Regions from separate parts of the Streptomyces sp. CA-179760 genome, predicted to be linked through region 4. Evidence: riboswitches for the same ligand, from Rfam matches in the RefSeq annotation. Region 4 holds a riboswitch; each other region holds the start of a gene.
What was found. Region 4 has a riboswitch for cobalamin ahead of ACQEV8_RS33670 ((2Fe-2S) ferredoxin domain-containing protein). Riboswitches for the same ligand answer to the same signal wherever they lie in the genome.
Positions count from the first base shown of each region.

Region 1: another riboswitch for cobalamin. It lies ahead of ACQEV8_RS40095 (energy-coupling factor ABC transporter permease); the one in region 4 lies ahead of ACQEV8_RS33670 ((2Fe-2S) ferredoxin domain-containing protein).
Region 2: another riboswitch for cobalamin. It lies ahead of ACQEV8_RS10045 (cobalamin biosynthesis protein); the one in region 4 lies ahead of ACQEV8_RS33670 ((2Fe-2S) ferredoxin domain-containing protein).
Region 3: another riboswitch for cobalamin. It lies ahead of ACQEV8_RS12890 (prenyltransferase/squalene oxidase repeat-containing protein); the one in region 4 lies ahead of ACQEV8_RS33670 ((2Fe-2S) ferredoxin domain-containing protein).

Region 1 covers NZ_JBNJLZ010000001.1:8,863,946-8,871,114, reverse strand. The annotation lists gene ACQEV8_RS40110 (ABC transporter permease subunit) at 1-1,178, shown strand, start outside; gene ACQEV8_RS40105 (MDR family MFS transporter) at 1,175-2,473, shown strand; gene ACQEV8_RS40100 (serine/threonine-protein kinase) at 2,692-4,119, shown strand; cobalamin riboswitch at 4,199-4,384, shown strand; gene ACQEV8_RS40095 (energy-coupling factor ABC transporter permease) at 4,415-5,116, shown strand; gene ACQEV8_RS40090 (energy-coupling factor ABC transporter substrate-binding protein) at 5,113-5,481, shown strand; gene cbiQ (cobalt ECF transporter T component CbiQ) at 5,487-6,236, shown strand; gene ACQEV8_RS40080 (energy-coupling factor ABC transporter ATP-binding protein) at 6,233-7,084, shown strand; partial or broken gene ACQEV8_RS40075 (hypothetical protein) at 7,107-7,169, shown strand, end outside.
Region 2 covers NZ_JBNJLZ010000001.1:2,243,225-2,250,393, reverse strand. The annotation lists gene ACQEV8_RS10050 (cobyric acid synthase) at 1-213, opposite strand, end outside; gene ACQEV8_RS10045 (cobalamin biosynthesis protein) at 210-1,151, opposite strand; cobalamin riboswitch at 1,252-1,391, opposite strand; gene ACQEV8_RS10040 (hypothetical protein) at 1,538-1,759, opposite strand; gene ACQEV8_RS10035 (anion permease) at 1,795-3,036, opposite strand; gene ACQEV8_RS10030 (lysozyme) at 3,181-3,933, opposite strand; gene ACQEV8_RS10025 (class II aldolase/adducin family protein) at 4,132-4,863, shown strand; gene ACQEV8_RS10020 (alpha/beta hydrolase) at 5,276-6,403, shown strand; gene ACQEV8_RS10015 (hypothetical protein) at 6,756-7,169, shown strand, end outside.
Region 3 covers NZ_JBNJLZ010000001.1:2,876,558-2,883,726, forward strand. The annotation lists gene ACQEV8_RS12860 (ferredoxin) at 1-184, opposite strand, end outside; gene ACQEV8_RS12865 (aldehyde dehydrogenase) at 187-1,638, opposite strand; gene ACQEV8_RS12870 (MBL fold metallo-hydrolase) at 1,725-2,777, shown strand; gene ACQEV8_RS12875 (nuclear transport factor 2 family protein) at 2,868-3,323, shown strand; gene ACQEV8_RS12880 (helix-turn-helix domain-containing protein) at 3,416-4,324, shown strand; gene ACQEV8_RS12885 (SAM-dependent methyltransferase) at 4,362-5,177, opposite strand; cobalamin riboswitch at 5,417-5,554, shown strand; gene ACQEV8_RS12890 (prenyltransferase/squalene oxidase repeat-containing protein) at 5,668-6,879, shown strand; gene ACQEV8_RS12895 (SCO2322 family protein) at 6,876-7,169, shown strand, end outside.
Region 4 covers NZ_JBNJLZ010000001.1:7,380,433-7,387,601, reverse strand. The annotation lists gene metE (5-methyltetrahydropteroyltriglutamate--homocysteine S-methyltransferase) at 1-1,435, shown strand, start outside; gene ACQEV8_RS33670 ((2Fe-2S) ferredoxin domain-containing protein) at 1,753-2,157, opposite strand; cobalamin riboswitch at 2,200-2,388, opposite strand; gene ACQEV8_RS33665 (ferric reductase-like transmembrane domain-containing protein) at 2,371-3,399, opposite strand; cobalamin riboswitch at 3,605-3,834, shown strand; gene ACQEV8_RS33660 (hypothetical protein) at 4,048-4,944, shown strand; gene ACQEV8_RS33655 (cysteine synthase family protein) at 4,941-5,963, shown strand; gene ACQEV8_RS33650 (ATP-grasp domain-containing protein) at 5,960-7,169, shown strand, end outside.

The DNA of each region.
Region 1 (7,169 bases), 1.5 Mb from region 4:
TGCGCCGCTGCGTGCCCGGACTGCTGCCCAATCTGGGCCTGTTCGTGGTCGGCCTCACCGGCGGCTCGGTCGCCGTCGAGCAGATCTTCGACATCCCGGGGCTGGGCCGGCTCACCCTCCAGGCCGCCCTGGCCCAGGACCTGCCCGTCCTGCAGACCGGCACCCTCGCCCTCGTCCTGGTCGCGGCCGTCGCCGGGGTCCTCGCCCGGCAGTCGGCCCGGCTGCTCATCGGGCCCGCGCTACGCGACGGCGCCCTGCACTCCCTGCACGGCGCCGGCCCGTCCGGGCGCCGCGCCCTGCCCCTGCTGTACGCGGCGCTGCTCGCCGCCGTCATCGGGTTCGGCCTGCCCCGCGACCCGCTCGCCCTGGACGCCCTCGCCCGGCTGCGGTCCCCCTCCCTGGCGCACCCGTTCGGGACGGACGCGCTCGGCCGGGACGTCCTCGCCCGGGTCTCCCACGGCGCGCTCACCACCCTCGGCATCGCCCTCGCGGTGAGCGCCGCCGCGCTCCTCGTGGGGCTGCTGCTGGGGCTGCTGCCGAGGCTGTCCGGGCCGCTGGTCGACACCGTCAGCGCCGTGCCGCCCGTCCTGGCCGGACTCCTCGTCGCCGGCGTCGCGGGCAGCGGGCCCTGGACGCCGGCGATCGCCGTCGGTGTCGTCGCCTGGTCCCCGCTGGCCGCCCACACGTCCGCCCTGCTGCGGCAGGAACGCGCGACCACGCATCTGGCCGCGACCCGTGCACTGGGCGCCGGCCGCTGGTACCTGCTCTGGCACGAACTGCTGCCCGCCGTGCTGTCGCCCGTGACACGGCACGCCCTGCTCCGGCTGCCCGGTATCGCGCTGAGCCTCGCCGCCCTCGGCTTCCTCGGCCTGGGCGCCCAGCCGCCGTCCCCCGAGTGGGGCCTGCTGCTCGCCGAGAACCAGCCGTACTCCGAGCGCGCCCCCTGGGCCGTCCTCTTCCCCGCCGCCGTACTCGCTCTGCTGGGGGCGCTCGCGGTGACGGCAGCGGGCGGCGTACGCCTGCCCCGGCGGCGCAGGCGGCCCGAGGGCCCGGCCGGCCCGCCCGGGGAGCGGGTCATGCCCCCGCAGCGGCAGCGGAACAGCCCCGACGCCCTCCCGGCCCCCGTGTCCACCACTGTGTCCACCCCTGTGTCCACCTCACCGACAGAAGAACGATGACCGACCCCATCTCCCGTGTGCCGGCCCGCCGGTCCGCCCGTGCGCCCAAGTCCCCGCGCGAGAGCGCCTGGCGGCTCTGGAAGGAGCTGTCGCCGCTGCTGCGGCTGCTGATCCTGACCCAGCTCGCCTTCAACATCGGCTTCTACGCCGTCCTGCCGTTCCTCGCCGAGCACCTCGGCACCGCGATCGGCATGGCGGGCTGGCTGGTCGGGTTCGTGCTCGGGCTGCGTACCTTCAGCCAGCAGGGACTGTTCGTGGTCGGCGGCTCGCTCGTCGACCGGTTCGGGGTGCGGCCCGTCGTGCTGGCCGGCTGTGTGCTGCGGATCGCCGGGTTCGCGTGGCTCGGGTACGCGGAGGCGAGCTGGGCCGTGATCGGCGCCGTGCTGGTGATCGGTTTCGCCGCCGCGCTGTTCTCCCCCGCCGTGGAGTCCGAGGTGGCCCGCCAGGCGGTGGTCTGGGAGGAGGAAGGACGCGGCTCGCGCACGCGTCTCCTGGCCCTGTTCAGCGTGGCGGGCCAGGCCGGCGCCTTCGTCGGACCGCTGCTCGGCGGACTGCTGCTCGCCGTCGACTTCCGCACCGCGTGCCTCGCCGGTGCGGCGGTCTTCGTGCTCGTCCTGGCCGGGCATCTGTGGCTGATGCCGCAGCACATCCCGGGCCGGGTCCGCACCCGGGAGCGAGGCGGGGCGCGCCTGCTGCTGCGCAACCGCCGCTTCCTGGCCCTGTGCGGGGCGTACGGCTCGTACCTGCTCGCCTACAACCAGCTGTATCTGGCCCTGCCGGACGAGGTGCAGCGCGCGGCGGGCTCCCAGGCGCCGCTGTCCTGGCTGTTCGCCCTGTCCTCGGTGCTGGTGGTGTTCGCCCAGCTGCCGGTGACCCGCTGGGCGGGCGACCGGCTGGACCTGCGCCGCTCCATGACGGCGGGGCTGCTGCTGATCGCGGCCGGTTTCGCGGTGGTGGCCGCGGCGCGCCCCGCCGGCTGGACGGGAGTCGCCGGGCTGCTGCCGGCCGCGGGCTTCGTCGTGCTGCTCACCGTGGGGCAGATGCTGGTCGTCCCCGCCGCCCGCGCCTGGGTGCCCGACCTGGCCGAGGAGGGACGGATCGGCCTCTACATGGGCGCGCTGTCCTCCGTCTCCGGCCTGATCGTCCTGGCCGGCAGCGCCGCCACCGGCTCCCTCCTCGATCTCGGCCTCCCGCCCGCCGTGCCCTGGCTGGCCCTCGCGGCCGTACCGGCCCTGACGGTGGCTCTGCTGCCGCGTCGGGCGGGCCGGGCAGAGGCGGCGGACAAGGCGGCCTGATCAGGCGGCTGCGCCCCAGGGGCAACCGCGCGCACCGCACCGTCACTCCGCCGGGCGACGTTTCCGCTCCCGGATTTCCGGGACCGTACCGGCCCTCGACACCGCTGCGGAGATCAGTGGTCACGCGGCGCCAGTATCCTGGGTCGGCTGCGCGTCCCCCGCCAACCCCCGCCTCGAAACGGGGAGTTCGGCCTGCGGCGACGTACCTTCCCATACGCATGAGACGAGGACGAGTGCTGCTAGCGGGCCGCTACCGGCTGGATGTTGAGATCGGGCGCGGTGGAATGGGAGAGGTCTGGCGCGCGTACGACGAGACGCTCGCCAGAGCGGTGGCCGTCAAGCTGCTGCTGCCCCAGGACACCGATGTCACGGCGGCCTCCCGGTTCCGTCTGGAGGCCCAGACCGCCGGGCGTCTCAACCACCCCCATCTGGTCGGTGTCCTGGACTTCGGCGAGTACGACAACCGGCTGTACCTGGTGATGGAACTGGTCGAGGGCGACAGCCTCGCCGGGGTGCTGGCCGCATCCGGCGCGCTGCCCGCCGAGCGGGTTGCCGATCTCGCCGCGCAGGCCGCGGCCGGGCTGGCCGCCGCGCACGCGCAGGGCATCGTCCACCGTGACATCAAGCCCGCCAATCTCCTGCTGGACGCCCACGGCACCCTGAAGATCGGCGACTTCGGCATCGCCCGCTTCCTCGACGACCCCGGCGCCGCGCTCACCGCCACCGGCCAGATCGTCGGCACCGGCCTCTACCTCGCGCCCGAACGCGCCCTGGGCCAGCCCGCCGGTCCCGCCTCCGACATGTACTCACTGGGGTGTCTGCTCTACCAACTCCTCAGCGGACGGCCACCGTTCCAGGCCGACACCGCCGTCGCGCTCCTCCACCAGCACCTCGATTCCGCGCCCGTACCGCCCCGCGAGCTCGGTGTCGCCGGACTCCCGCCGGCCTTCGAGAACTATCTGCTCGGCCTGCTCGCCAAGCAGCCCGAGGACCGGCCCACCGCCCAGCGGGCGGCCGAGTGGTTCGCCGGCGGCGCCTGGCGGGGGCTGCCCGAGCCGCTGCCGGAGGCCGCGCCCCCGGTGACGTCCGCCACGCCGAGGCCGTATCCGGCCACCGAGACCCGCAGCCCGGCCACGTACGCGCTGCCCGGCGCCCCTGGGCCGCGCACCGGCCGGACACCCCAGGCCGGGCGTGCGCGCCGCGCCGCGCCCCGGGCCGCCCCCGACAACCGGCGCAGAGCGGCCGCGACGGTCGCCGCGGCGGCACTCTTCGCCGCCGCGATGCTCGCCGGCATGCTGTGGTTCTCACCCGACAACACCGCGACGGAGGGCACGGAGCCCGACGCGTCCCCCTCCGCGAGCAGCCCCGCCGCGACACCGTCCGAGGGATCCGCCTCGGCCCTCTCCTCCGCTCCGGCGGCGGACACGGACCCGGCTGCCACTGCTGCGGCCGCCGGCACAGTGGCCGATATCACCCCGTCCAACACCGCGCCTCCTCCCCCGACCCCCGTCGAATCGACACCCGGCCCCACGGCTCCGGCTCAGGAGACGGCCGACCCGCCGCGAAAGGCGGACAAACCCCAGCAGGAGAAGCCCCGTCAGACGTGGGAGGACGGGGACGACGATGACGACGGGGGCGACGACTGAGCGGCCCTGCGCCGGTGTGCGAGCGGACGCCCCCTCGCGCGCCCCCCTCGGGTGGCTTGTCATCGTCCTTATCTCGGCATTACTGTCACCACGCCTTGGTGAACGGGAAATCCGGTGTGATGCCGGTGCGGCCCTCGCCACTGTGAATCGGGAAGTCCGGCTCCGGCCCCCACGGGCAGCCACTGGGTTCTTCGGAACCCGGGAAGGCGGAGTACGGGCGGTGGTACCCGTCAGCCAGGAGACCGGCCAAGGCGCGTCAACCATCCACGAGGTGCTGGAGAGGGTCTGCTGAGCCATGCACATAGCCGAGGGTTTTCTGCCACCCGCACATGCGGTCGCCTGGGGCGTCGCGTCGGCACCGTTCGTCGTCCACGGAGTCCGGTCGCTCACCCGTGAGGTGCGCGAGCACCCCGAGAGCACCCTGCTCCTCGGTGCCTCCGGTGCCTTCACGTTCGTCCTGTCCGCCCTGAAGCTTCCGTCGGTCACCGGCAGTTGTTCCCACCCCACCGGAACGGGCCTGGGAGCCATCCTGTTCCGGCCGCCCATCATGGCGGTGCTGGGCACCATCACCTTGCTCTTCCAGGCGCTGCTGCTCGCCCACGGCGGTCTGACCACGCTCGGCGCCAATGTCTTCTCCATGGCGATCGTCGGCCCGTGGGCCGGATACGCCGTGTACAAGCTGCTGCGGCGGTACGGCGTGCCGCTGATGGTCGCGGTCTTCTTCGGGGCGTTCTTCGCCGACCTGTCCACGTACTGCGTCACCAGCGTGCAGTTGGCGCTCGCCTTCCCCGACCCGGGCAGCGGGTTCGTGGGCGCGCTCGGCAAGTTCGGCACCATCTTCGCCGTCACCCAGATTCCGCTCGCGGTGAGCGAGGGGCTGCTGACGGTGCTCGTGATGCGGCTGCTGGTGCAGTCCAGCAGGGGCGAACTGACCCGGCTGGGTGTGCTCCTCGCCGAGAAGCAGTCCCGGACCGAGACCGAGGTGGCGGCCCGATGAAGAAGAGCACGAAGATCAACCTCCTGTTGCTGCTGGCCGTGGCCGCGCTCGCCGTACTGCCGCTCGCGCTCGGCCTCGGCGACCACAAGGAGGAGCCGTTCGCGGGCGCCGATGCCCAGGCGGAGACGGCGATCACCGAGATCGACCCGGACTACAAGCCCTGGTTCTCGCCGCTGTACGAGCCGCCGTCGGGTGAGATCGAGTCGGCGCTGTTCGCCTTCCAGGCCGCGCTCGGCGCCGGTGTCCTCGCCTATTACTTCGGTCTGCGCCGGGGCCGGCGGCAGGGTGAGCGGCAGGCGCGGGAGCGGAGCGCCGACGGTTCGGCAGCCGACGCCGCCGAGGAGTCCACGGCCGAGAGGTCCTGAGCCACGTGCTGCCGATCGACGCGGCGGCGCACAGCAGTCGCTGGCGCCGCCGCCATCCCGTGGACAAGGCCGTGCTCGGACTCGGACTCACCGTGCTGGCCATCTCGCTGCCGCCCTGGCCGGGCGCGGCCCTGGTGCTCGTGACGGCCGTGTCCCTGCTGCTGGGGCCGGCCGGTGTGCCCGGCCGGCGGCTGTGGCGGGCCTACCGGGTGCCGCTGGGCTTCTGCGTGACCGGCGCTCTCACGCTGCTCGTCCAGGTCGGCGGGCCGGAGGGCTTCGTCTCCCTCGCGGACGACGGGCTCCTGCGGGCCGGGGAGCTGTTGCTGCGTACCTCGGCGGCCTCCCTGGGGGTGCTGCTGTTCGCCTTCACCACACCCGTGTCCGATCTGTTGCCGCGCCTGGTCCGGGCCGGCATCCCGGCACCGGTCGTCGATGTCGCGCTCGTGACGTACCGCATGAGCTTCCTGCTGCTGGACTCCGTGCGCCGGATCCGCGACGCGCAGGCCGCCCGGCTCGGTCACACCACACGGGCCGCTGCCTGGCGCTCGCTGGGCGGGCTCGGCGCCACCGCGTTCGTCCGGGCTTTCGACCGGGCGGGCCGCCTCCAGGCCGGCCTCGCGGGGCGCGGCTACGACGGGACCCTGCGGGTCCTGGTGCCCGAGGCCCGTGTCTCCGTCCGCTTCACGGTCGCCAGTTGCGCGCTCCTCACGGCGCTGGCCGTCCTCACCCTCGTACTGGAAAGGCCGCTGACATGAGCGAGCCCGCCCTCGTCGCCCTGCGGGGCGCGTCCTTCGCCTACGAGGACGGCCCGGCCGTGCTCAGCGCCCTCGACTTCGACATCCGTGAGGGGCGCGCGCTCGCGCTGCTCGGCCGCAACGGCAGCGGCAAGACCACGCTGATGCGACTGCTCAGCGGCGGACTGCGGCCGCACGAGGGACGGTTGACGGTCGCCGGGCAGCCGGTGACGTACGACCGCAAGGGCCTGACCCGGCTGCGCACGACCGTCCAGCTCGTGGTGCAGGACCCGGACGACCAGCTGTTCGCGGCATCGGTCGAACAGGACGTGTCGTTCGGGCCGCTGAACCTCGGGCTGGCCGATGAGGAGGTACGGGCGCGGGTGGCGGAGGCGCTCGCCGCCCTGGACATCACCGCCCTGGCCGACCGGCCCACCCATCTGCTCTCCTACGGGCAGCGCAAACGGACCGCCATCGCGGGCGCGGTCGCCATGCGGCCCCGTGTCCTCGTCCTCGACGAGCCGACGGCCGGACTCGACCCCGACGGCCAGGAACGGCTCCTCAGCACGCTCGACGGGCTGCGTGCGAACGGCACCACTGTGGTGATGGCCACCCACGACGTCGATCTCGCCCTGCGCTGGGCCGACGACGCGGCGCTCCTCACCCCGGACGGTGTGCACCTCGCTCCCGCGCCCACGGCACTGGCCAGGACCGATCTCCTTCGGCAGGCTGGACTGCGGTTGCCGTGGGGTGCCGCCGCCGCTGAACTGCTGCGTGCCCAGGGGCTGTTGCCCGAGTCGGCGTCCGGCCCGCGCACCCCGGACGAACTGGCCGCCCTCGCGTCGGGGCAGGCGGTGAGCGGCGGGTGAGGGCCGCTTCCGCGGCCTCCCCGTGTACTGGCTGACGGAGCGGCTGGTTCGCCCCTCAGCCAGGCGGGACGCGACGGCCCGGCAG
Region 2 (7,169 bases), 5.1 Mb from region 4:
CGGCTCCACGCGGCACGCCTGCGCCTGCATGGCCTGCGCCCGCCCGATCTCGGCGCCCTCCCGTGTCACGAACGAATTCAGGGACATGTTCTGCGCCTTGAACGGCGCGACCTTGACGCCCTGCCGCACCAGCCACCGGCAGATTCCGGCGGTCACGACGCTCTTGCCCGCGTCGGAGGTGGTACCGGCGACGAGAAGCCCACCGCCCGTCATGACGTACGCCCCTTCACGATGTGGCGCGCGGCGACACAGACGCCGAGCGCGAGCCAGCCGACGCGCCTGGACAGCCGTACGGCCCGTTCGATGTCCCGGGTACCGACGCCGCGCCCCGCGCCGTTGAGGACGGGCCGGTGCTCCACGCGCCCGCCGTAGGCCAGGGTCCCGCCGAGCCGCACCCCGAGCGCCCCCGCGAACGAGGCCTCCACGGGCCCGGCGTTGGGACTCGGATGCTTGGTGGCATCGGCACGCCAGGCAGCCACGGCTCCCCGGGGATCGGCCCCGGCCACGGCCGCGAGCACGGCGGTCAGCCGAGCCCCCGGCCACCCCACGACATCGTCCAGCCGCGCGGAGGCCCACCCGTAGCGCCGGTACCGGGCCGACTGGTGCCCGACCATGGCGTCGAGGGTGTTGACGGCCCGGAACCCGAGAAGCCCCGGCACACCGCCGATCGCCCCCCACACGAGCGCTCCCACGACCGCGTCGGAGGTGTTCTCCGCGACGGACTCGACGACGGCCCGGGCGATCCCGTCGGCGTCCAGTGCCTGCGGATCCCGTCCGCACAGATGCGGCAGCCGCGCACGGGCCGCTTCGACGTCCCCGGCCTCCAGGGCGCGCCCGATGGCCAGCGCCTCCCGCGCGAGCGAAGTCCCCCCGACGACGGCCCAGGTGGCCGCACCGGTCACCACGACGGAAGCGGCATCGGACGTACGCACGGCACGCGCGGCGACGGCCCCCAGCGCGACAGCCCCGCCCGCACACACCACGGTGTGCAGCGCGCCCCATCCCCGGTGGTCCCGCCACAACACCCGTTCCACCGCGCCCGCGGCCCGCCCGAACGCGGCGACCGGATGCCCCCGGCGAGGATCGCCGAGCAGCAGATCACCGATCAGACCGGCGGCGGCACCGTACGCGTGGATGCGACCGGCACTCATGGGCTCAGCCGGCCGCGGGGGCGGGCAACGGCGGGGTACAGACCCTGAATCGGCAGCCGAACATGGCGATATGTCCTCACTCAGGGTGTCCACGCCCTGGTTCGACGAGACCGGCGGGGAGAGTTCCTGGCTCCCGGTGAGTGCTACCCCGGTGACAGTGGCGGGACCGCGCCGGACTTTCACCGGCTTCCTCTCCTGCCGCCGCATTGGCCCCGGCAGTCCACCACGGCCGCGAACAGCCGTCAACTTGCCGTTGACCTGCGAGGGGAGAGTGTGGACAAGCCCACACCGCCTGCCTGGCAGGGGGTGCTGACGGCCGCCCCGCACACGGCAACCGGGCGGCCCGGGGCCGAAGCCCCGTGCCGCCCGGTGACAGACGATCGCGGTCAGGCCACGATCAGATAGATCCCGTACCCGACAGCCGCCGCACACCCCGCGAAGCACGCGTACGCACCCGTCACCGCGAGCCCCGCGGACCCGCCCGCCGCCACCGCTCGTTCGCGGCGCGACAGGCCGGTGATGCCGAGGGTGAACAGGCCGACGAGGGTCACGGTGGCCACGAGGCTGACACCGAAGACGGAGCCGAGGGTCGCCCAGTCGATCTTCATCTCAGAGATTCTTCCTTGTCACCGGGTGGGCGGGATCAGACCGGGGTGGTCGTGGTGGAGGGTTCCCGTTCGGCCTGGGCCTGGGCCGGGATCGTGGCGGCCAGTTCCTCGGACGGGCCCGCCGGAGGCGGCGTCACCGCGGCGATCGCGGTGGTCACGACACCCGCCGGCTCCTCGTCGACCTCGTTGACGTTCGTGTGGTCGACGACCTCGCGGCGCGACAGCTTCCAGATCACCGCGCTGGAGACGACCAGGAAGACCGCCACGACCGCCGTGCCCCAGCTCCCGAAGCCGGTCACGTACTCGGCGAGCGCACCCACCAGGGCCGCCGCCGGCAGCGTCAGACCCCAGGCGACGAACATCCGCGTCGCCGTCGACCAGCGGACCACGCCGCCCTTGCGGCCGAGCCCCGCGCCCATCACCGCGCCGGACACGGAGTGGGTGGTGGAGAGGGAGAAGCCGAGGTGCGAGGAGGCCAGGATGACCGTCGCCGCGCTGGTCTGGGCGGCGAAGCCCTGCTGCGGCTGGAGGTCGGTCAGGCCCTTGCCCATGGTGCGGATGATGCGCCAGCCGCCGAGGTAGGTGCCGAGCGCGATGGCGATACCCGCCGAGAGGATGACCCACATGGGCGGGTCGGAGTCGGGGGCGACGGCGCCGCCGGCGACCAGGGCGAGGGTGATGACACCCATCGTCTTCTGGGCGTCGTTGGTGCCGTGGGCCAGCGAGACCAGGCCCGCGGAGGCGATCTGGCCGGCCCGGTAGCCCTTCTTGGAGCCCTCGCCGTCGGCCTTCTTGCCGAGCGAGTACGTCAGCCGGGTGGCGAGCAGCGCCGCGATGCCCGCGACCAGCGGGGCGGCGATCGCCGGGATCAGCACCTTGGTGACCAGGACGTCACCGTGCACCGCGCCGACGCCCGCCGAGGCGATCGTGGCGCCGATCAGGCCGCCCATCAGGGCGTGCGACGAACTGGACGGCAGACCGACGAGCCAGGTCAGCAGGTTCCAGAGGATCGCTCCGACCAGGGCGGCGAAGATGACCTCGGGACGGATTCCGGCCTCGTCGACGAGGCCTTTGGAGATCGTGTTCGCGACTTCGACGGACAGGAAGGCGCCGACCAGGTTGAGGACCGCGGACATGGCCACCGCGATCTTCGGTCTCATGGCGCCCGTGGAAATGGTCGTGGCCATCGCGTTCGCGGTGTCGTGGAAACCGTTCGTGAAATCGAACGCGAGTGCGGTTACCACCACAATCGCGAGGATCAGCGAGAAGCTTTCCATTTACCCAGGCAATCGTTCGGCGTCGTTGGCGGGACGAACGTAGGTAACCCGAGTGAACGGAAGATGAACTGGGAGGGGCGCAGGGGTGTCGGCAACAGAGGGTCGTCATTCCGCCCTGGTGGAGCTGTCCTTGCGCCCCGACGATCAAGTGCCCCTGGCGAACTGTTTCAGTCGATCGAGTGACCCGTCGAAGAGATTCTGATCACCCGGCAGGGTGCCGCTGCCGTTGTCGTACTGCCAGAAGGTCCAGGAGGACCAGCCGGCCGGCAGCGGCCCCGCGCTCGCCGCGTCGTAGCGGGCGACCCACAGGGGGTGGTTCGCGGCAAACGCGCGGCTGTTGCCCGTGCACGTGTTCCACCAGTGGGTGGTCGTGTAGATCGCCGGGCGGCGGCCGGTGAGCCGCTTGATCTCGTCACTGAACGACTCGACCCAGCCGACCATCGCTGCCTTGCTCAGGCCGTAGCACTTGTGCTTCTTGTCGTACGGGTTGTACTCGATGTCGAGCGCGGGCGGCAGTGTCCAGCCGTCCGCGCTCCAACTGCCGCCGTTGCGTACGAAGTGGGCCGCCTGCGCCCGGCCCGACGACCTGTTCGGCAGCGCGAAGTGGTAGGCGCCGCGGATCAGGCCCGCCGCGCGTGAGCCGTTGTACTGCCGACTGAAGTAGGGGTTGCGGTAGGTGGTGGACTCGGTCGCCTTGACGTAGACGAATCTGGCGCCCTTCGCCCTGGCGCTCCGCCAGTCGACGTTCTTCTGGTGGGACGAGACGTCGTGCCCCTTCGGGCGGCTCGCCGCCTCGGCCGGGGACTCCGCGAGCGAGGTCCCTCCCAGCGCGAGTGCCGCGGCGGAGGCCGCCAGTAAGCGGCTGCGGCGGCGGGTGGGTATGTGGTCACGGGCCATGCGATTCCCCCCGGAATGGCGACGTGCACGGCAAATCACCCAGAGGGTACGGGAGGGCCGTTGAATACCCGATGATCTCCAGCCAAGAGAGGTCCATTACTGGTTTGCGTCGGTATGCGCCCTTACGGATGCTTGGTTTCCGGCCTAAAGTGCCCCCGCCCGGCGGCGCGTTGAAGGGCTGCCTGGCAGGATCGCCGCATGGCTGAGCAGCGAGGCGACGAGCGGGACACGGGGGACGTCCGAGGCGGCGGACAGGGTGTGGGGGAGTCACGGCGGAGCGGTGTGCGACCCGAGGAGGAGCGCGCCTGGGAGGACCTCGTCGCGACGGCCCGCCGGACGGTCAGCGACGGGCTCGTGGTCGGAACGTCCGGCAACGTCTCGGTGCGCGTCGGGGACACCGTGCTGGTCACGCCGTCGGGCGTGCCCTACGACCGGCTGGCGCCGGGCGACGTGACCGGGGTCGACCTCGACGGCCGGCAGGTCCTCGGCACGCTCGTGCCGACCAGCGAGCTGCCCATGCACCTCGCCGTCTACCGCACGACCGGCGCCCGCGCCGTCGTCCACACCCACGCCGTGCACGCGACGGCCGTCTCGACACTCGTGAGCGAGCTCCCACTGATCCACTACATGGCCGCGGCACTCGGCGGACCCGTCCGGGTTGCCCCGTATGCCACGTACGGCAGCGACGAGTTGGCCGAGAACATGCTCCGCGCCCTCGCCGACCGCTCCGGCTGCCTCCTCCGGAACCACGGCACGATCACCCACGGCGCGACCCTGGACCAGGCCTACGACCGCACCGCCCAGCTGGAATGGATGTGCCGGCTGTGGCTGACCGCCGCGTCCGTGCCGGGTCTGTCCCCGAGCCTGCTGTCCACGGAACAACTGGCAGAGGTGCGGGACCGGCTACGGGGTTACGGCCAGCGCGGCTGAGCCCCTCCGGGACCGCCCGGCACCGGCACCGGCACCGCGAGCATCACCTGTCCGACGGCTCCTTCGGCGGCCCCCTGCCCGCCCCAAGGGTGCCCGCTGCCCGCACGGTCGCCGCGCCCCGCGGGTCACCGGTGTTGCGCCCTGCTCGCGTGGCCACGAGCTCTGCCGGCCGTGGCATCTCGCTCTGCGGGTGCGGTCACCGCTCCGTCCGGTCTCCGGTGTTCCGCGCCGCCCTGCTCGTGCGGCCACGCGTTCCGCTGACCGCCGGCGCCCCGCCCTGCGGGTGCGGCCTCGCCCCGCCGACCGCCCGGGCCCGCCCACCGCGTACAACCGTCCCGCCGACCACCCGCGCCCGTCACCCCACCGCCCCCGCCCACTGGTCCGTCGCCCGGTCCGCCGGGACACTGGAGCCGTGCGCACTGTCAGAGCGGCGGCCGCCGCCGCCACCGCCGTGATCGGAGCCGGCGCAGCGGCCGTGGCCGCCGGCCGGTTCGCCAGCGACGCCGCGCTCAAGGCCCCTCCCGGCAGACCGCTGCCCACCGAACCCCGGCTCACCGTGCACGGCACCGCCGCCGGGCAGATCAGCCTCACCCGGCACCTGGCCGCCCTGAGGCCCGGCCGCTACGGCCTCTCCGGTGACGGCGTCCACGCGGTGGTCGGGCCGGTCCTGAGCGCCGCCCCGCACACCGCCGACACCGTCGTACGCCGACTGGAGAGCGTCACGCACGGCACCCTGAAGGCCGGGGACAAGGCCTGGCTCACCCCGAACGTGTACGTCGGCAACCCGAGTGACGCCCTCGGCCTGGAACACTCCGACGTCGACATCCCCGGCGAACTCGGCCTCCTGCCCGCGTGGTTCGTGCCCGGTGCCCGTGACACCTGGGTGATCGCCGTGCACGGCCTGGGCGCCACCCGGGAACTGGCCATGAACGTCATGGAGTTCCTGCACCGCAACCGCTTTCCGGTGCTCGCCCTCGCCTACCGCGGTGACCTGGGCGCACCCCGCCGCCCCGACGGACTGAACCACCTCGGCGAGACCGAGTGGCGCGACCTCGACGCGGCGATCCGCCACGCCGTGCGCCACGGCGCCCGGCAGGTCGTCCTGCACGGCTGGTCCACCGGCGCCACCATGGCCCTGCGCGCCGCCACGCACTCGGGACTGCGCGACCGAGTCTCGGGGCTCGTCCTGGACTCCCCGGTGCTCAGCTGGCAGACCACGCTGCGCGCCCTCGCCGCGGCCCGCCGCACCCCGGGCCCGCTGCTGCCCCTCGCGGTCCGCGCCGCCCAGGGCCGCACCGGCCTGTACGAGGACGGCCTCGCGGGCCCGGCCCAGTTCGACGGTCTCCACATCCCTGCGCTCGTCTTCCACGGACCGGACGACACGGTGGCTCCCTGGCGGTTCTCCCGTCACCTCGCCGACACGCGCCCCGACATGGTCGCCCTGTACACCGTCGGCAACGCGCCCCATTCAGCGATGTGGAACGCGGACCCGCAGGCCTACGAGGAGGCGCTGCGACGCTTCCTGACGCCTCTCATGTGATCCCGTACCTCACCCCGCGCCCCGTCGCGTGCCTGTCCCGCCCCGCTCCCCACCGACCGGTCGCGATGATTCCGTTTAGCGTCGTACCAGTGGCTTGTTCCCGGCCTTCGACCGCTCCCGGGAACCCGTGCGTTGGCCATCCCCGTCGCCCGCCGTGACATTCCGTTTGGGTTTTCGGACCGTCAACCGGAAGACTGCACCCGTGACGTCCCGTATCCCGCGCGACTCCAGGCTTCGACTCGTCCGCCCGCGACCCCTGGCCGCCGCCCCCAGAGCGATGAACCAGCGGCGCTCGCGCCGACCCGCACCGCGCCCTCCGGAGGGCACCCCGGCACCGGCGGAGCTGGCCAGAATGGCGCGCTCAGGTCTGGCCGCCGCGGCCCGCGTCGCCCGCTGGGCCGACGCCGCGCTCGGCCCCGGCGGGGACAGCGCCACCGCCGACGGCAAGGCCACCCTCTCCGACGCGACCGCCGAACGGGCCGCCCGCGACCTGGGTCTGACCTCGGCTCAGGTCAGGGGGGACTGGGACACCGCCCGACTCGCCGGCCTCGTCGAGGTGCACGGCGACAGCGCCCGCCCCGGCTGGCGGCTGCGCGCCTGGGACCGCGACGACAGCGCCGTCCTGCGCGGCTGGGTCGCCCTCTTCGACGCCTGGTCGCTCGCTCATCCGGAGCCCGGGGACCGCGAGGCCGCCGCCGTGGCCGAGGTCGTCTCGGCCATGCCGCAGGCGCTCTCCTTCCTCCAGCTGTCCGCCGGCCCCGTCCCC
Region 3 (7,169 bases), 4.5 Mb from region 4:
CGATCGCCTCCACCGGACAGCTCTCCGCCGCCTCCAGTACCCGTTCGTTCGCGTCCGTGTCCGGGGCGACCGGATGGGACTGTCGGGCCGGGTCGAGGCGGAAGCCGTCCGGGGCGTGGTGGACGCACTGGGCGCTGCCGATGCACAGGGAGCGGTCGACCTCGACGTGCCAGCGGTCGCCCATCTCTACGCCTGCGCCGGGAGATGGATCATCTTGTGCTCCAGGTACTCCCCGTACCCCTCGGGCCCGAACTCCCGCCCCAGGCCCGAGTTCTTGTAGCCGCCGAAGGGGCCCAGCATGTCCAGGCTGAAGGTGTTGACCGAGTACGTGCCCGTGCGGACCTGCCGGGCGATGTCGATGCCGTGCTCGACGTCCGCGGTCCAGACACTGCCGCTCAGCCCGTAGTCGGAGTCGTTGGCGATCTTCACGGCGTCGGCCTCGTCGTCGTAGGGCAGCAGGCAGATCACCGGGCCGAAGATCTCCTCGCGGGCGATGCGCATGGAGTTGTCGACGTCGCCGAAGAGGGTCGGCTCGACGTACCAGCCACGGTCCAGGCCGGCCGGGCGCCCGCCGCCCGTCAGGATCTTCGCGCCCTCCTCCTGCCCGATGCGGATGTAGTCGAGGTTGCGCTGCTGCTGCCGCCTGGCCACGAGCGGGCCCACCTGGGTGGCGGGGTCCAGCGGGTCGCCGACGACGAGCGCACCGGCCGCCGCGGCGAGGGCGTCGGCGAACTCGTCGTAGCGGGAGCGCGGGAGCAGGATGCGGGTCTGGGCGACGCAGGCCTGGCCGTTGTTCATCCAGGCCGCGGGGGCGATGCCCGCGACGGCCGTCCCGACGTCCGCGTCGGGCAGGACGACGGCCGCCGACTTGCCGCCCAGTTCGAGCGTCACACGGGTGAGATTGCGGGCCGCCACCTCCATCACACGCTTCCCCGCCGCGACCGACCCGGTGAACGACACCTTGTCGATGCCGGGGTGCCCGACCAGGTACTCGCTCACGTCCCGGTCGGCGGGCAGGATCGACAGCACGCCCTCGGGCAGTCCGGCCTCGCGGGCGATCTCGCCGAGCAGATACGCGTCGAGCGGCGACTCGGGCGAGGGCTTGAGGACGGCCGTGCAGCCGGTGAGCAGCGCGGGGGCGAGCTTGGCGGCGGCGACGAACTGCGGGACGTTCCAGGGCGCGACGGCCGCGACGACCCCGACGGGCTCGCGGCGTACGAGGATGCGGCCGAGCACGCCGTCCCGGCGCTCCTCGTAGGTGAAGTTCCGCGCGACGGTGATCGCCGAGTCCCAGACCATCACCGCTCCGAAGGCCTGGGCGAGGACGCTCCAGGAGTACGGCGAGCCGTTCTGGCCGGAGATCACTCGGGCGATCTCCTCGTGCCGGGCGACGATCCCGTCCTTGATCCGGCTCACGACCTCGATCCGCTCGTCGAGGCTCATGCGCGGCCAGGGCCCCTCGTCGAACGCCCGCCGCGCCACCCCCACGGCCCGGTCGACATCCGCGGTCGAGGCGTGCGGGACGCGTCCGATGACCTCTTCCGTGTGCGGCGAGATCACCTCGATGACGTCTTGGCCCAGGGGGTCGGTCAACTCCCCGCCGATGAACAGCTGTCCGTGTTCCACGAGTCCGGTCATGGCCGACTGCCTTCGTATCTGACGGTGTTTCAGAAACTGATACCAGTTCTCGTTATAGTGGGCAATGGCCGTGGGACGGAGGGCAGATGACAAGCAGCCAGGACCGCGAACCCGCACCGGCGGTGCACGACCACGGCGGAGGCGTCCGGTCCCTGAGGGTCCCCATCCCGGACAACCCCCTCGGCCACACGCTCGTGTACGTCGTCGACACCGACCGGGGGCCGGTGCTCGTCGACACCGGCTGGGACGACCCGGAGTCCTGGGACACCCTCGCGGCCGGCCTGACGGCGTGCGGCACCTCGGTGGCCGAGATCCACGGCGTGGTCATCACCCACCACCACCCGGACCACCACGGCCTGTCCGACCGGGTCCGCGCGGCGTCGGGCGCCTGGATCGCGATGCACGCGGCGGACACCGCGGTCGTACGACGGACCCGGGACGCCCGTCCCGAGCGCTGGTTCTCGTACATGACGGCCAAGCTCACCGCCGCCGGAGCGCCCGAGGAGCACATCGCCCCACTGCGCACACCCCGGCCCAGCGCCCTGCCCGGCCTCCGTCCCGCCCTGCCGGACCGCGACATCGTCCCGGGCGAACTCCTGGACCTGGCCGGCCGCCGCCTGCGCGCGATCTGGACCCCGGGCCACACACCGGGCCATGTCTGCCTGCACCTGGAGGAGGACCACCCGGCCCGACTGCCCGGCCACGGACGCCTGTTCTCCGGCGACCACCTGCTGCCCGGGATCACCCCGCACATCGGCCTCTACGAAGACCCGGACGACGCCACGGTCACCGACCCCCTCGGCGACTACCTCGACAGCCTCGAACGCGTCGGCCGCCTCGCCCCCGCCGAGGTACTCCCGGCCCACCAGCACGCGTTCCCGGACGCCGTCGCCCGCGTACGCGAACTGCTCCACCACCACGAGGCCCGCCTCACCGCCCTGCAGACCCTCCTCGCCGAGCCCCTCACACCCTGGCAGCTCGCCGAACGCATGGAGTGGAACCGCCCCTGGGACCAGATCCCGTACGGCTCCCGCAACATCGCGGTCTCGGAGGCGGAGGCCCATCTGCGCCGTCTGGTGAAGCTGGGCCGGGCGGAGGCGGTACCGGGGTGTGAGCCGGTGACGTACGTGGCGGTCTAGGTGCCGCGCGGCCGCCCGGGGCGCCTGCGGGGCCGCCGGGAGCCTGCGGGGCCACCCGGGCCTGGTGCTAGAACCAAGTCCATGGACCCCATGGACCCCATCGAGCGCCTCCTCGCCGAGCGCGCCTGCGAGCGCCTGATCCTCGACTTCGTCCACCGGCTCGACCTGGGCGACCCTTCGTCCGTCGCCGAGTTGTTCACCGAGGACGGTGTCTGGCAGTGGCCGCACGACGGACGGCTGGTCAAGGGCCGTAACGCCCTGCGCACCTACTTCGGCTCCCGCCCCGCCGAGCGGCTCTCCCGCCGCATGATGTCCAACGTCCTGGTCACGGTGGAGTCCCCGGACACCACCAGGGCGATCTCGTACTTCACCACGTACCGCGTCGACGGCTACGACGGCGGCGTCATCCCGCCCGGGCCGCCCGTCCAGGCCGGGCACTACGAGGATGTCTTCCGCCGGGCCGACGGCGCCTGGCTGATCGCCTCCCGGACTCTTCACCTGCCCTTCGGCGGTCCCACTCCGCGGCCGAACTCGCCTTCGGCATAAGCGGGATGGGGTCAGGGCAGGGCCTCTAGGATGAACGAGCCGTGGCGCCCCCACGCGTGCGGCGTTGCGTACCACCGCAAGGAGACATGCCCATGGGCACCGAAGAGGCCGCTCGAACCTCGCCCTTCAGCGGAGTCCTGGACGGCAGATCGGCCGGGCCCATGGTGCCTCGGCTGGCGCTGGGCGCCCGGCTGCGCAGGCTGCGGGAGGCGCGGGGCATCGGCAGGGCGGAGGCGGGTGACGTCATCCGTGCCTCTCCCTCCAAGATCAGCCGCATGGAGGCGGGCCGCCACGGGTTCAAACTGCGGGACGTCGCCGACCTGCTCACGTACTACGGCGTCACGGACGAGGCCGAACGCGCCACGCTGCTGGCGCTGGCCGAACAGGCCAACACCCACGCCTGGTGGCAGTACTACAGCGATGTGGTGCCCTCCTGGACGCAGAGCTACCTCGGTGCCGAGCAGGCGGCGAGCGTCATCCGCTGCTATCAGATACAGCGCGTTCCCGAGCTGCTCCAGACCTCCGACTACGCGCGTGCCGCCGTCCGGCTCGTCCACCCTGCCGCCGACGCGCGGGAGACCGACCGCCGGGTGGCCTTGCGGATGACCCGGCAGCGGATCCTGCACCGGCAGCCCGGCGCGGCCCGGCTCTGGGCCGTGATCGACGAGGCGGCGCTGCGGCGCCCGGTGGGCGGGCCGGAGGTGATGCGCGCCCAGCTCAGGCATCTCATCGAGGTCTGCCGGCTTCCGCAGGTCACCGTCCAGATCCTGCCGTTCGTCTCCGGAGGTCATGCCGCGGAGGGCGGTCCGGTCACCATTCTGCGGCTGCCCGGCGGCCAGTTGCCCGACGTGGTCTACCTGGAGCAGCTCACCACCGCGCTCTATCCCGACCGGCCGGCCGACATCGAGCGCTACTGGGACGCCATGAACCGGCTGGTGGTCGAAGCCGAGTCACCTGACGAGACTCCGACCATCCTGCACCGCATATTTCAGGAGACCTGAGTAAGACCCCCGGGTTCAGCCGGGGTCGGCGGGCGGTTCAGCGCTTGAGGGCGACACCGCCGTACTGGTGCACCTCCGCCGGCAGGCCCAGGGCCTCGGCGTCGGGACGCCAGCGCGAGCAGGACGTGACGCCCGGCTCCAGCAGCTCCAGGCCGTCGAAGTAGCGGGCGATCTGCTCGGGGCTGCGCAGGATGTACGGGATCGAGCCGCCGTCGTTGTACTGACCGATGGCCCTGAGGTAGTCCTCGCTGGTGTCGGTGCTGTCGTACTGGACGAGGTAGCTGCCGGGCGGCAGGGCGTCCACCAGCTCCGACACGATCGTACGTGCCTCGTCGTGGTCCTCGATGTGGCCGAGGATGCCCATCAGCATGAGCGCGACGGGCTGGTCGAAGTCCAGCGTCTTACCGGCTTCCCGGACGATCGTGCTCGGCTTGCGCAGGTCGGCGTCGACGTAGTTGGTGACGCCTTCCGGTGTGCTGGTGAGCAGGGCGCGGGCGTGGGCCAGCACCAGCGGGTCGTTGTCGACGTAGACGATCCGGCTCTCCGGGGCCACCCGCTGGGCGATCTGGTGGGTGTTGTCCACGTTGGGCAGCCCGGTGCCGATGTCCAGGAACTGGCGGATGCCCTCTTCGGCGGCGAGATGGCGTACGGCGCGGGCGAGGAAGTAGCGGGCGGCGCGGGCCCCGGTCTCGATCCCGGGGAAGATCTCACGGAACGCGTCACCGGCCACCCGGTCGACTTCGTAGTTGTCCTTCCCGCCCAGCCAGTAGTTCCAGATCCGCGCCGATTGCGGAACCGAGGTGTCGATCTTGGAGAGCGGCTCCTGCTCGGAGTTCCCCGCCTGATCAGTCATGGACGCTCCTGCGTGTGGTCGTGGAGCTTCACGTTAACCGTTTTGCCTCACGGACAGGATCAACTCCTCGGCGTGGTGGAGCAGTTCGCCCGGGAGCAGGTCCTGGTGGAGGACACCGACAGCCGAGCCGGGGTGGTCTGGAGCATGGCCGAGTTCATCCAGAGGCCAGCGGGGCAGGCCGCCGCACCGAGAAGTCTCCCCGGTGGTGCGGTCGGCATGGGGGGGCGAAGCTACCCTCGGGCGTTTTCGTAGGTGCGGGTACAGTAGGCGGGTCGTCATCACCCGTACAGGGAGAAGCCGGTGCAATTCCGGCGCTGACCCGCAACCGTAACCGCCCTGCCAGGCGGGAGCCGGATCGCCCGTACGGATCGTGACCGGCTCACGTGCCCGGCGCCCGCCGGTGCACGGCACCGTCGAGGTATACGGAGCCGAGCCGCCGGGGGTGTCCCGTGCTGCCCGGCTCCCTCACAGGGAGAGGCACCCGCCGATCATGAACGTCCGCCGCAGGGCCGCCGCCGTCCTGGCCGCCGCCACCGTGATCGGCACCGCCACGCCGGCCGCCGCCGCACCGTCACCGACTCCGTCCCAGGCGTTCCCCTCCGCCCTGTACGGGGGCAAGGACCCCAAGTTCGACGGCGTCTGGCGCCAGTCGCTCGCCCTGCTGGCCCAGGACACGGTGGGTGAGAAGCCGGCGGCGAAGTCCGTGGAGTGGCTGGTCCGGCAGCAGTGCGCGGACGGCGGGTTCGCCCCGTACCGTGCCGATCCGGCCGCGGCGTGCGACGCCAAGACCATGGTGGACAGCAACCAGACGGCCGCGGCCGTCCAGGCCCTCGCCGCGCTCGGCGGGCACGACGCCGTCACCGGCAAGGCCGTCGACTGGCTGAAGTCCGTACAGAACGAGGACGGTGGCTGGGGCTACGCGCCCGGCGGCGCCAGCGACACCAACTCGACGTCCGTCGTCATCGGCGCGCTCGCCGCCGCCGGTGAGAAGCCGGACCAGGTCGAGAAGGGCGGAAAGTCGCCCTACGACGCCCTGCTGAAGCTCGCCCTCCCCTGCGGCGGGGACGACGACGGCGCCTTCGCGTTCCAGCCGGACAAGAAGGGCGAGCTGACCGCCAACGCGGACGCCACGGCGGCCGGTGCCCTCGGCGCCCTCGGCAAGGGCATGGTGGTGGAGGCGGGCAAGAAGTCCGACGCCACGTGCACGGATCCCTCCACGCCGCGGCAGGCCGCAGCCAACGGTGCCGCGTACCTCACCCAGACCCTCGCCGAGGACGACAACCACCTCACCTCCGCCCTCGCCGGCTCGGCCCCCCAGCCCGACCACGGCAACACCGCCGACGCGGTCGTGGCGCTCGCCGCGCAGGGCGAGACCGCGCAGGCCGAGAAGTCCCTGGGCTGGCTGGAGAAGAACTCCACGACCTGGGCCGCCCAGAACGGTCCCGCCGCCTACGCCCAGCTGATCTTCGCCGCGCACGCGACGGGCGCGAACCCGCGCGACTTCGGCGGCACGGACCTGGTGAAGCAGCTGAACGCGACGGGCCCGGCCCCGCAGGCCCCCGAACAGCCCTCGGCGACCGACACGAAGAACGACTCGGAGTCGGGCTTCTTCGGCGTCTGGTGGTACGTCGGGGTCTGCCTCGTCGCCGGTATCGGCATCGGCTTCCTCTTCACCGGCCGCAAGAAGAGGCAGCAGTCGTGATCCGCCGTGCCGTTCTCCTCCTCCTGGCCACGCTCCTGCTGAGCGTGGGAGCGGGCGCGGGCGCGGGGGCGGGCGCGGCCCAGGCCGCCGGCTACCGGTACTGGTCGTTCTGGGACCGCGACGGCGACCGCTGGGTCTACGCCACCCAGGGCCCGTCCCTGGCCCGCCCCTCGGACGGCGACGTCCAGGGGTTCCGCTTCGCGGTGAGCGAGGACTCCTCCGAGGCGGCCCGGCCGCGCGGCGCGGCCGACTTCAAGACCGTCTGCGCGAAGACGCCCGCGCAGGACGGC
Region 4 (7,169 bases):
GCGGCTGGTCGCCGGTGTCGTCAACGGCCGCAACATTTGGATCAACGAACTGTCGGCCTCACTGGCCACCCTCGGCACCCTGCTCGGCCTGGCCGACCGAGTCGACGTCTCGGCCTCCTGCTCTCTGCTCCACGTGCCACTCGACACCGGTGCGGAGCGGGACATCGAGCCGCAGCTCCTGCGCTGGCTCGCCTTCGCCCGGCAGAAGACCGCCGAGGTCGTCACCCTCGCTCGCGGCATCGCCGAGGGCACCGACGCGATCACCGCCGAACTCGCCGCGAACCGGGCCGACCTCGCTTCCCGCGCCGGCTCGCCGATCACGCACGACCCCGGCGTACGGGCCCGGGCCGCCGCCGTCACCGAGGCCGACGCCCGCCGCTCCCAGCCGTACGCCGAACGCGCCACGGCCCAGCGCGCCCACCTCGGACTGCCGCTGCTGCCGACCACCACGATCGGCTCCTTCCCGCAGACCGGCGAGCTGCGCACCGCCCGAGCCGACCTGCGAGCGGGCCGTATCGACACCGACGGCTACGAAGAGCGCATCAAGGCCGAGATCCAGGAAGTGATCTCCTTCCAGGAGAAGAGCGGCCTGGACGTCCTGGTGCACGGTGAGCCCGAACGCAACGACATGGTCCAGTACTTCGCCGAACAGCTCACCGGCTACCTCGCCACCCAGCACGGCTGGGTCCAGTCCTACGGCACCCGCTACGTCCGCCCGCCGATCCTGGCCGGCGACATCTCCCGCCCCGAGCCGATGACTGTCCGCTGGACGACCTACGCCCAGTCCCTCACGCACCGCCCGGTCAAGGGCATGCTCACCGGCCCGGTCACCATGCTCGCCTGGTCCTTCGTCCGCGACGACCAGCCCCTCGGCGACACCGCCCGCCAGGTCGCCCTCGCCCTGCGCCACGAGGTGGCCGATCTGGAGGCGGCCGGGACGTCGGTCATCCAGGTCGACGAGCCCGCCCTGCGCGAGACGCTGCCCCTGCGGGCCGCCGACCGCGCGGGCTATCTGGCATGGGCGACGGAGGCCTTCCGGGTCACGACCGCCGGTGTGCGTCCGGACACGCAGATCCACACGCACATGTGCTACGCCGAGTTCGGCGACATCGTCCAGGCCATCGACGACCTCGACGCCGACGTCATCAGCCTGGAGGCCGCACGCTCCCACATGCAGGTAGCCCGTGAGCTGGCAGCCCACGGCTATCCGCGCGAGGCCGGCCCGGGTGTCTACGACATCCACTCACCGCGGGTGCCGAGCACCGAGGAGGCCGCCGCACTGCTGCGCACCGGGCTGAAGGCCATCCCGGCCGAGCGACTGTGGGTCAACCCGGACTGCGGTCTGAAGACCCGCGGCTGGCCCGAGACCCGGGCCTCCCTGGAGAACCTGGTCGCCGCCGCCCGCACCGTCCGTGAGGAGCTCCCGGCATCCTGAGACCAGGCCCCGGCAGGGCCGGGGAGGGAGGACCCGCCTCCCTCCCCGGCCCCTGACGGGGGGGAGGGTGCACCAGCAACCGCTGCAGGTCGAGATCGGCGGCCGGTGTGGGCCACGACATGTGCTGATGCCCTGTGCGGAATGGCCGCCGAACGCACACGCACCGGAATCCTCCGTCCTCCCGTAGTGGACCGCGATCCGAATACTGGAAGCTCCGGCCCCTACTTTCCTGTTGGTGAGGGCTGCGGTGACGGACGCGGCTGAACACGGGCGTCACGCACGCTTCCTGCCCTCTCTCCGGCTCTCCGTCCAGACCGTCAGGAGGCCGTACGCCGTCGCGGTGGCCTGAAGGTGTACAGGTCGAGAATGTCCGGCTGGGGTGCGACGCCCGGTCCGCCGGCGCGCGCCCAGGCGGCGATGTCCTCGGTTGCGTCCGGGTCGTTGACCAGCCCCAGCCAGACGGGCCGGGCGCCGGCGGCCCGGCCTTTCGCGGAGGGCTGGACGACGATGACGTTGGCCTGGTCGCAGACGTCCAGGCAGGCGGACACCCGTACGGGCACCTGGGCGCGCAGACGTGCCGTCTGGGCCGCGTGGTCGATGCCGGTCACCTTCGGGGTGCCGCAGCAGCAGTCGCGGCACACGACTATGCGGCACGGCACGGGGCCGGCCGCCGTTGCGGTCCTGGGGCCGTCGGTCGTTCGTCCGGTCGGCGTTGCGGGCATGCGGTGCCGTCCCTCTCTCCGGGGAGATCCGCCCCGGTGGTCCGTCGAGGAGGCGACCGCGTGAGTCTCCTGGCTCTCGGGTCGATGCTCGTCCCGGCCTTCCCACCCGCTGCCGGGCAGTGGCCTGTCGGGACTCGCTCGCCGATCACAGTGGCGGGACCGCTCCGGATTCACACCGGCTTCCTCGTTCCGCCGTCGCCTTGTCGCCGGCCATCATCCCATCCCAGGGCACCTCCCGCCCGTCCGGTTCCGGCCGTCAGTCCGTCTCCTGGGCGTGGGGGCCGTCGCGGGCGGATGGGTCGGGCGGTCGCGTCCGCCGTCACGGCCCGACACCACCACGAGGACAAGTCCGACGACGACGGCTCCGACAACGACCCGTCCCGCCATGCGCATCCACCACCCCGGCCGGGCCGTGCCCCCGCGCCCGCCCGGGGATCCCAGTCGTTCGACCCGCCGAGCCGGTCTCAGCAGACGGAGCAACAGCAACAGCGCTACCGGCAGTTGCAGCAGCCACAGCAGGGTGCGCGGCCACTCCCCGTACCAGACGTTGGTTCCGTACAGCAGCGAGTGCCACACGCTCAGCACATACACGACGATCACGAAACGGTGCAGCCGTCGCCAGGCGTTCGCTCCGATGCGGTGCCGGACGTAGAACAACAGGCCCAGCGGAATCGCCAGGTACAGGGCACCCTGTCCGAGCGGGATGGCGATCTTGCCGGTGCCGGAGTCGTACCAGCCCGGCACGAAGGTGTCCGCGAAGCCCACCCACAGACGTTCCGCCCACGCCAGCTTCGTTTCATAGCGCACGAGTTCGGCCGCGAACATCAGCGCGTGCGCGAACATCAGCGCCATCGTCGTCAGGCTCGTGGTGCGGTGCCAGCGTTCCAGTACGTTTCGGGAGACCGGCAGCCGGGTGGGGCGCGGTCCCGACAGCAGCAGACCGAGCACGACCGTGCCCCAGGCCCACAGCAGCCCCGACCAGCCGAACGCCTGGCTGAGCAGGTACATCCAGTAGGTGCGGGGGTCGTCCATGAAGGGCATGACCGCGACGGTGTCCGAAGCACCTGATTCCATGCGCGCGTAAAGGAACGCGAAGACAAGCGCGGTGACCACCGCCGCCGCGGTGGCGTCGGGCAGAGCGGATCGCAGGTCGCCGCGCAGCGCGACGCGGTCACCGGGAGGCCGTTGCCGTCCGGGCGGGGCCGCTGCCCCGTCTTCGTCCGACCTGGCATCTGACAGCATCAGGGCCTCCCGGGCACCGAGGGCACCGCAGGGACGGTGCCCATGTTGCGTGAGGCAACAAGTCTGGCCGAGGGCGCGGTGATCACCGAGGGTGGATCCGGCCAGAGTCGCCGCGACGAGTGGGCGGGGCCCTCCTGGTTCTGACTCGCCCGCACATTCAGGACAACCGTCGAAGGCCCCCTGTCGCGGGGGTACGAGCGCCTCTACGCTGATGCACGCAGTCGGTTCGCGCCTCCCGTCCGTCCGGACGCCCGGTAGCGCGACGCAAGAGGGAACCCGGTGCGAATCCGGGGCTGTCCCGCAGCGGTGAGTGGGAACGAAAGCCGTCATGTCACTGGGCCCGCGTCGGGGCCGGGGAAGAGACGGCCAGTAGGGGTCCGCCCTTTCGGCGGACGTGCCCGCGAGTCCGAAGACCTGCCACTGTGCCCGCGTCCCACGCGGGCTGTGCACGTGACCTCGTGGACTGGGTCGGCGGTTGTGGGCGGTCGTACATCGTGCGTGTGGCCGCGCCTCCTTCCCTGTCGATGTTCAAGGACCGGGACGGAGGAGGGATGTGTGCGTCACCACCCAGTCGGTTCTCTTCGGTTACGCCGCCCCTGGGCCGACGCGCGAACCGGCAGGCCGGGGCCGGCGATGCCAAGGCCAGGCATGCGCCCCCGCCAGGAGCACCATCCGTCGGGCCGCACCGTGTCGGGTGTATGCCACGGCACGCTGGGCGAGCTGTACCAGGGCCCGTTGCGACCAGGCACCGAACCTGAGATCGCGGTGGTGTCCTTTCCCGTGGACCGCCACTCCTGGGTGTACTTCACTCCGAGCGCGGCTGCCGGTCATCCACCGCATGCGCCGCCGCTCGGGGAGAAGTCGGTGGAAGCGGCCCGGCTCTTCCTGGACCACTACGGCCTCGCCTTGCCGCCGGGCGACTGGCGCACCCACTCCGAACTGCCGGTGGGCGTGGGTATGGCCAGTTCCACAGCGGACATCGTGGCGACGTTGCGCTGCCTGTTCCGCGTCTTCTCCCTGCCGTACGACACCGACGTGGTCCTCGGCATCCTGGCTGACATCGAGCGCGCCGACAGTGTCTTCCTCGACGAGTTCGCCCTGTATCTCAGCGGCCGGCACCGGGTAGTGCGGCGACTGGGCCCGGACGTCGGCTTCCACACTGCCTTCGTCACGGAACCCGGCACGGTGGACACCGCCGCCGTCACTCCCCTGCTGCTGGACCACTACCGGCGTCGCGGCGAGGAGTACCAGCGGTGCCTGACCGATCTGGTCAAGGGCTTCGACTCGGGCGACCCGGCTGCTGTCGCCCGTGCCGCCACAATCAGCGCCGCGTTGTCCCAGGAGGTGCTGCCCAAGGCGACCTTCGGCAGCCTGCGACACCATCGTGAGCGGTTCGGCGCCGACGGCGTCTTCGTCGCCCACACCGGGTGCCTGGTCGGCTATCTCTTCGCCTCGCGCCCGCGGGCCGAGGTCAAGTCCGAACTGTCCGCGTTCTTCCACTCGCTCGGCCACCAGTGCACCTTCGCCCAAGGAGGCTACGGGTGATCCACCCCCACATCGCCGACGCCCTGAAAGTCCCGGACCTCGTCCGGCTCACCGATGGCCTGGTCCTGCTGCGGTTCGAGTCGATGAAGATCTACTCGGCCCTGGCCGCCGTCCGCCGTCTGCTGGAACGGGGCACGGTCCGTCCGGGCCAGACGCTGATCGACAGCTCCAGCGGGATCTACGCCTACGCCCTCGCACTGGCCTGCCACCGGTACGGCATGCGGTGCCACATCGTCGCGTCCACCACCGTCGACGCCATCACCCTCGCCCAGCTGGAGATCCTCGGCAGCACGGTGGAACAGGTCAGACCGTCGCGGAACCTGAAGCTCGACCAGGAACTCCGGGTGCGAAGGGTGCGCGAGATACTCGCCGAGCGCCCCGGCCACCACTGGATGCGCCAGTACCACGACGACGTCCACTTCCTCGGTTACCACGAGGTCGCCGACCGGATCGCGGCGGAGTTCCCGGCCACACAGCTGACCGTCGTCGGCGGGGTGGGTTCCGGAGCCTCGACCGGCGGCATCGTGGAACGCCTGCGCACCAGGGACCCCTCCGTGCGTCTGGTCGGCGTCCAGCCCTTCGGCAGCGTCACCTTCGGCAGCCAGGACCATCACGATCCCGAAGCGATCATCGCCGGCATCGGCTCGTCGATCGTCTTCGACAACGTCCGCCACCATCTCTACGACACCGTGCACTGGCTGGACTTCACCCACGCCATGTCCGGCGCTGTCGCCCTGCTGCGCGAGCACGCCGTGTTCGCCGGACTGTCCACCGGTGCCGGCTACCTGACGGCGACGTACGAGGCCCGCCGCCACCCCGACCGACTGCACGTGGTGATAGGGGCCGACACCGGACACCGCTATGTGGAGCGTGTGTTCGGTCGGCACTCCGAGGCCCTGGATCCGGCCGCGCTGAAGCCCGTCGAGGTCCGCGGTCCGCAGGAGATGACCATGCCGTGGTCGAGGATGACGTGGCAGCGCACTCCCTGCCCGGCAGACTGGAAGGAGAGTGCCGCATGACCGTGGCCTGCCTGGAGTCACTCACCTTCGGCCTCGGAAATCTGGTCCGCGCCGCCGACCTGCTCGACGAGCGCCTGTTGCTCCTGACCCGAGACCCCGGCTACTACGCCTACGAACTGGACAGACTGCCCGCCGACGCCCTCGACGTCGTGGTGACCGACACCTTCGACGTGGAGCGGGTCGCCGCTCTGCTGCGGAGCACCCCGGGGCTGCACGGGCTGATCAGTTCCACCGACACCTGGACCCTGGCCGGCGCCGCCCTCACCGATCGCCTCGGCCTGCCCGGACTCGATCCAGCCGTCCTGCGGCTGACCCGGGACAAGGCCGCCGTACGCAACCGGCTCCACGACGCGGGTCTCACACGCGGAAGGGCCGTCGAAAGCGCAGGCCCGGACCGCGAGGCACGCGGGCTGCTGCTCAAGGAGGTGGAACTGCCACTCGTACTCAAGGACACGGCGGGCACCGGGAGCCAGAACGTTTGGCTGGTCCGTGACGAGGGCGAACTCGACGCGGCGCTGGCCGAGGCGGTCGGCCGGGACCTGAAGGGACGGTTGTTCGCCGAGCCCTACTTCAGCGGCCCGGTGTACAGCGCCGAGACGCTCACCTGGGCCGGTCGCACCCGGCTGCTGGGCGTCTCCAGCCGGCTCATGTCACCGGAGCCGCACTTCCGGGAGGAGATCACCGCCTTCCCCGTCGCCTTCCCTGACCCGCAGCGGACATCGCTGGAGCGTTGGCTCGATCGAGTACTCGCCGCCATCGACTACACCGACCGGTTCGCACACGTGGAGTTCGTGCTGACCGCCGACGGCCCGGAGGTGGTGGAGGTCAATCCCCGCATCGGGGGCGCGCTGGTCGGGGAGGGCATGTGCCGCGCACTCGGCGTCAACGTGTACGAGGCGATGATCGAGGCCGCACTCGGCCGCCGCCCCCGCCTCATGGACGCGGACCTGCCCGGTGGCCCGGCCGTCGCCTTCGTCCTCGGCTATCCGGCCGCACCCGGCCTGTTTGCCGGCGTCGCCGGGCTCGACCGGTTCGCCGGCATGCCGGGAACGCCCGCCTGGTATCCGGTCAAGCAGTCCGGCGACCGCATCGAGCACCTGAGCGACAGTCGTGGCTACGCGGGCATCGTGTACGCCGAGGCGGAGACCGCCGAACTCGCCACCCACCGCGCGGTGGCCGCCGCGGGCGCCCTGCGTGTGCTCACCG